Regions from separate parts of the Virgibacillus kekensis genome, predicted to be linked through region 2. Evidence: riboswitches for the same ligand, from Rfam matches in the RefSeq annotation. Region 2 holds a riboswitch; the other holds the start of a gene.
The links. Region 2 has a riboswitch for cobalamin ahead of ACFO3D_RS04270 (DUF4430 domain-containing protein). Riboswitches for the same ligand answer to the same signal wherever they lie in the genome.
Positions count from the first base shown of each region.

Region 1: another riboswitch for cobalamin. It lies ahead of ACFO3D_RS18010 (ribonucleoside-diphosphate reductase subunit alpha); the one in region 2 lies ahead of ACFO3D_RS04270 (DUF4430 domain-containing protein).

Region 1 covers NZ_JBHSFU010000015.1:69,850-73,277, reverse strand. Annotated here, with positions in the region: gene ACFO3D_RS18010 (ribonucleoside-diphosphate reductase subunit alpha) at 1-1,408, opposite strand, end outside; cobalamin riboswitch at 1,675-1,868, opposite strand; gene ACFO3D_RS18005 (MBL fold metallo-hydrolase) at 2,172-3,056, opposite strand; gene ACFO3D_RS18000 (YqcI/YcgG family protein) at 3,374-3,428, shown strand, end outside.
Region 2 covers NZ_JBHSFU010000003.1:566,965-570,392, reverse strand. Annotated here, with positions in the region: gene ACFO3D_RS04275 (ATP-binding protein) at 1-1,327, shown strand, start outside; cobalamin riboswitch at 1,347-1,529, shown strand; gene ACFO3D_RS04270 (DUF4430 domain-containing protein) at 1,725-2,165, shown strand; gene ACFO3D_RS04265 (ECF transporter S component) at 2,193-2,708, shown strand; gene sigX (RNA polymerase sigma factor SigX) at 2,804-3,340, shown strand; gene ACFO3D_RS04255 (hypothetical protein) at 3,337-3,428, shown strand, end outside.

The sequences.
Region 1 (3,428 bases), on a different contig from region 2:
TTATATCAATTACGTTATCAAGCATCCGTACCTGAATTTTTATGAGTCGTTCAAGCACCTTATCAGGCACTGCCCGTCCTAGATTAATTGAGCTAAGGTTACATACGACATAATCGCCTGTTTTGTATTTTTTTACAATCGTATCGTCCAATTCTACAAATTCTTCCAGAAACTCTGTCGGAGACTGATTCTGGGTAATTTCTGTACACAGGTTGGAACAATAGATCATACCATTGTGCGAATTATTATTATTCCGGTTGACCTCATCCCGGTAAAACATGAAAGGTGTTCCCGATTCGAGTTGGGATTTCATTATCCGTTTCATAATGTCAATCGCAGGGACGACTTTCTTGGTTAATTCAGCCGAGTGAACACATTCCAGGTAGCGCTCACGCCAAGTACCGTGTCCTCTTTCTTCATCATAAAAATCTTCGAGCGAGTACCCCATCACCTGCCGAACCTCATGCGGGTCAAATAGATACCAGTCTCCTCGCTCCTCAACCTTTTCCATAAAATAATCAGGCAGACAGACCCCAGTAAAAATATCATGAGCCCGAAGCCGATCGTCCCCATTATTTAATTTCAGATCAAGAAAAGGTTCAATGTCCTTGTGCCAGATATCTAAATATATGGCAATTGCGCCTTTACGGGTTCCTAACTGATCGACATTGACCGCTGTATTGTTAAGCTGTTTAATCCACGGAACAACCCCGCTTGACATGTTCTTATAGCCCTTAATTGAACTGCCACGGCTTCGGATCTTCCCCATATAAACACCAATCCCACCGCCATTTTTAGAAAGTTTGGCAATGTCGGTATTGCTGTCATAAATGGACTGCAAGCTGTCATCCACCGTATCAATGAAACAACTTGAAAGCTGGCCATGTGATTTGCCGGCATTCGTTAACGTTGGTGTTGCGACTGTCATATACAGGTTACTTAATGCCCAGTACGCTTCGATGACATATTGACTGCGATAAACCTGACTTTCATCTTGCATTAAATACATTGCAATTATCATCCAGCGCTCCTGCGGCAGCTCATATGTATTTTTATCATGGTCTGTTGCCATATAGCGGGTTGCCATCGTATATAATCCCAGATAGTTAAATAACAAGTCCTGCTTCGGATCAATAACTCTGGCAAAAAAGTCGATTTCTTTTTTGGTATACTTTGTCAAAAGTCGCTCGGAGTAAATCCCTTTTTCAGTTAGAGACTCAATTAATTGATGAAAATTTCCATACCGTAAATTAGCATCATACCGCCTGTTTTCCGCGGCGCGTTTATAAAGTTGACGTAAATAGATCCTGCTGGCGACAAATGTCCAATCAGGATTGGCTTCATCGATGTTTTCCAGAGCATGTTTAATTAAATCATCCGGTTTCGTTTCCGGGTTAAGCTTCTCCATTAATACATTTTTGTCTACTTTTAGACCTTCTGTTGCGTGATCAATCAATTGCGATAAACCCCTTGCTGCTATGATTGTCATTTCATTACCTCCCTAAAATTCATATTTTCGCCAAGCATTAATGGCGAAAGCCCTTTGTTGCACCTATGGAGTAAGAAAGCATTTACTACTAAAAAAATCCGCCTACCCAAAGGATAGACGGACATAAAACGACAGAAAATATGTATCTGCTTCTCTATCGTTTCACCTTCTCTTACCCCGAGGAATTGAAACTACAAGTTAAGGCAGGTCTCCTGACTCGTGCTTCACCCTACTGGAGTCCTTCCCGTACCGTTGCCGTGAAGCAATCGGTACAGTGGAAATCTCGTTCGTCCACACTTACAGTTGCGGGGACAGTCCCAGAATTTCACTGGGTTCCCTTTTAAGACAACAAATGTCACCTTCAACTCGTTTGTACTATATATAGTTGTAAAGTAAATATTAATCACAATATATTGTATTGATAGAGTATCACAGGATTATAGCTTCTGCAACAAAAAAACAATAATCAGGAGTTAAGTCCCTAGTGAAATCTAAGAGAGCTCCAATTTTTTATGTCTTCCATAAATCCTCCGCGCCCTTACACTGCTTCAAGTTTGGAAGTTTATTAAAGCGATAAGGTAATTCAATTAAGACTTATTATCTAATTGAAGGGACAAGGGGACAGGCACCTTGTCCCCCTCATTCAAAAAAGGAACCTCCCGACCGGGAAGTTCCTTTTACTTCATTTCCTGTACTGGGACACGGTGCCTGTCCCCTTGTCCGTCTCTACATAACGTCCATGATCAGGAACCGCTATTTTCTTGAAGTTTTTTGCCAAATAGTCAAGGTTTTTGGTCATATCTTCACCTTCCATTGGCAGGCCATGACCCGTGATAGCCAATTTTGGATGAAGATTTCTCAATTTTTCGACCGATATTTGAGATTCCTTCCAATCTGGTGTTAAATAACGGGGAGGCCCACTGATTTCCTTATTCTGTACCATCACGTCATATAAGTTTTCTTGTTTTACAGTAACGAAAGCATCTCCAACAATTAATGTTTGGTCTTTCTCTCTCCAAAATGAGACATGGCCTGGAGTGTGGCCAGGGGTATGAATCCATTTCCATTCCTCTAGGTATGGGACACTTCCGTCTGCAGGGAGCGGTTTTACCATATCTCCAAGTTCAATCGGGTCTGTTGGAAAGAATTTAGACATTTTCGCTACCATGCCGCCCTCTACAGAAGTATCCGGTTCAGGGTAAGCCTGTTCCCCACGAAGATAAGGAAGTTCCTTCTCATGAGCATAAACTGGAACGTTCCAGTGCTTGACAAGGTCAACAAGCCCTCCTACATGGTCGAAGTGTCCATGAGTCAACACAATCGCCGCAGGTGGATAGTCTTTCCCAAACTTTTCGGTAACGTGGTCAATGATATTGTTCGCTGACTTTGGCATCCCCGCATCAATCAATACCCATTTGTTGTCGATTGGATTAGTTACATAGCATAAATTTACAATTTGAATGGTTTGATACCATAAATCTTCCGCTATCTTCTCAAATGTACCGCTTTTGGTAGAAGTGGCTGGAACAACTTTATAGTCCTTACCGTAATGCATGTCATTGGTCATTGCCCGACCGCCTCCTTTTCTCATCTTTTTTTGAATTGGATACATAAACATAAATACCCTTTATTCCATTTTTTAAATCACATAAAGATGAAGAGGCAGTAAAGTGGGACGGAGGTACAAGGAGCCTGTCCCTCCGTCCCTAATCATGTGTTTTTTTATGAATATCTTCAGTATAAACTGGAGTTCTTAAATTCAATTTAGAAAAAAATGAAGAATTTCTTAAGATTTTTTCAGGAAAACGCCCATATTCCACCTAGACAAACACCCAAGCACATGTCCCATGAATAATCTAAAGAAGCTATTGTGAGGTGATAATTATTCAAGGACTATACAAAGATACCCTTGATAACAGACACCAGCTTGACCATTGGG
Region 2 (3,428 bases):
AGTTTTTGTCTATCAGTCACTTGATATTGTGAATAAAACCAAGGCTGAAACTACCAAGATCATATTTCTGGCAGCTGGGATAGCGATTGTATTGACAACGATATTCGCCTTTTTCCTGTCGACCAGGATAACTTCTCCGTTGATTAAAATGCGAGAAGCCGCTTTTGATCTTACTCGAGGAGAGTTTAACACCAAAGTGCCCATTCTAACCCATGATGAGATTGGTGAACTGGCAATGGCGTTTAATCGAATGGGAAGACAGCTGAAATTTCATATTAATGCACTTCGACAGGAAAAGGAACAATTATCCAGTATTGTAAGTTCCATGGCGGATGGGGTGATTACGCTGAACCGTAATGGTGATATGCTTGTGACCAACCCACCAGCACGTCAATTTGTTGAAGGGTTAAAATTTGAAAATAACGAACTGAATGAAGAAAGCAATAAAGCTCCTGTGCCGCTAAGTGGAATTTTACAAGACGTGATTAAGGATGAAAAAGAAGCAATACATGAAATTGATGTAAAAGGGCGTACCTGGGTGATGATCATGACACCGTTATATGACCAGTCATATGTTCGTGGAGCAGTAGCAGTAATCCGTGACATGTCTGAAGAACGGAGACTGGATAAGCTCCGCAAAGACTTTATAGCAAATGTCTCTCACGAATTAAGAACCCCGATTTCCATGCTTCAGGGTTATAGTGAGGCAATTGTGGATGATGTGGCAGACACGAAAGAGGAGAAGAATAACCTTGCACAAATCATCCATGAAGAGTCATTAAGGATGGGAAGGCTTGTTAATGAGCTTCTCGACCTGGCCAGGATGGAAGCCGGATACACGCAGCTAAATAAAGAATACGTGGATATGGACATGTATGTAGAGCGGATTATCAAGAAGTTTAGAGGTCTAGCTGATGAGAATCAAGTGAAACTACTGCTTGAGAAGGATATGCAGGTTTCTAAAATGATGATTGACCCAGATAGAATGGAACAAGTGTTTACAAACCTGATTGATAACGCTATTCGCCATACAAATAAAGAAGGGAAAGTGAAAGTAAGAGTAACCAGTGATGAAGATAGCTTGTCAGTATCGGTTGAGGATAATGGAAGTGGTATATCCGAAGAAGACCTTCCTTTCGTGTTTGAGAGGTTTTATAAAGCTGATAAATCACGCACACGTAACAGTAAGAAAAAAGGAACGGGTCTCGGGCTTGCTATTGCCAAAAATATTGTCGAAGCCCATAACGGCACAATAACTGTAAACAGTAAACCTGGTGAAGGAACAACTTTTTCGTTTAAACTTCCTTTACAAGATGACCGATTATGATATGATTAAATAGAATTGAATACAATGAACAGAAATTGGTGCACATGCTTAATAGGGAATCCGGTGAAAGGCCGGAACTGTCCTCGCAACTGTAAGTGATGTACGAAACAGGCGCAATCCACTGTATGCTGGCCATATGGGAAGGGACCTGGAGTAGGAAAATGTCACAAGTCAGTAGACCTGCCAATTTCTAAGGTTTCAATGCTTCGAGGGTATGAGCGATTGGGACGACCGAATACATTACGTATGTGAAAGTTTGTGTATCGATTGTCTTAAGCTGACTCCTGAGAGTTCAGCTTTTTTGTTGGATTTATTTAACAAAAAGATACATAGGCACTATGTTTTTGTCGGTTGCCAACTTCCGCTACTCCTCAAAAAATAAAGGGAGGAATGGGAAATGAAGAAAAAGTTTTTTCGTGTTTCGGCGTTATTATTCTTAATAATCGGTTTGCTGGTGGGATGTGGGACCGATAACCAGGAACAAGAACAATCACAAGCCAGCAATCAGAATGAAAGCACTCAATCATCCGGTGAAAATACCGAACAAAAGAGTGAAGACACAGTAACTGTTACGATTTCGAAAAATAATGGTGAGAAGCAAATTAAAGAAAAAGAGATTGAGATTAAAGACGGGGCAATCCTCATGGAAGTAATGAAAGAAAACTTTGAGATTAAAGAGGATGGAGGATTTATCACTTCCATTAATGGCATAGCACCTGGGAAAGATGAAAAGAAGGCGTGGATGTATACTGTTAACGGAGAAATGGCAAAAGTTGGTGCTACCGAGTTGGAACTTTCACCAGGGGACAAAGTAGTTTTTGACCTGCAAGCATATTAATTATGCTGGTAGCAGGGAATGGTGTAAATGAACACTTATAAACTTACATTACTTGCTTTACTTGCGGCCCTGGCAGTTGTGGGGCGGGCAGTGTTTGTCTTTCTCCCGAACGTTCAGCCAGTCACTGCATTAATCATTATATCTGGGCTATTGCTTGGCCCATTATCTGCGGTGATATTAGCGATCCTAACAACGTTTTTGTCGAATATGATACTGGGTATGGGAATCTGGACAATATGGCAAATAGTTTCCTGGGGATTAATCGGTATTTTAAGCGGTTTTCTCGGTAAAATCCCTGGCAGGGTACCACTTCCTGTACTTGCCATCTTTGCTGTATTCAGCGGATATCTTTATGGATTTATTATTTCCTTAACAATGTATTCCATGGTCGGAGAATTCTGGCCGTACTATCTGTCCAGCCTTCCGTTTGATACCTATCATGCGATTGGCAACGGAGTATTCATTTTTATGCTATATCCAGCGATTCAATATTTATTTAAAAAATATGCCAATAATCGATTTCATCTGCAAAATACCAACTGAATGAGGTTGGTATTTTTGCTGTTTTGGAATATAGTATTACTATATTGTAACTTTTAACGCTCCAAAGCGACTATTCAAGTGAACGGGGGATCGAAATGAAAGCCGTTTTTGAAAAGATTTATGATGAATATCATCAGGACTTGTATCAATTTATATTTTATATGGTAAAAGATAAAGAAACATGTGAGGACCTCGTTCAGGAAGTATATATTAAAGTAATTAATTCCTATGACTCCTTTAAAGGCGACAGCAGTAAAAAAACATGGCTGTTCTCTATTGCCCGACACGTAACGATTGATTATTTCAGAAGGAAAAAGAGGAAGCGAAAAAGGATTTCGGAGTTTTTTGACTGGGGAGAGAAAGGACATTTACTTCAGGATCAGAAGCCTTTACCTGAAGAAATAGCGATTCAGAACGAGGCCGTCCAGAATGTTTATCGTTATTTAGATAAATGCACGGATGATCAAAAAAGTGTACTTATATTACGATACATACATTCGTTTTCCATTCAGGAAACTGCGGACATACTTAATTTTACTCCCAGTAAGGTAAAAACAACTCAGCACAGGGGTTTAAAAGTGCTAAGAAACTATTTGAATGAAGAGCAACAGAGAGGAGGCGATGTCTTGTGAATACGTTTGACAACGAAGATCAACAGGTAAAAGACTTGTTACAGCAAATGCCAAAAGTTGAGGACAGCATGGATAAAGATGTATTATA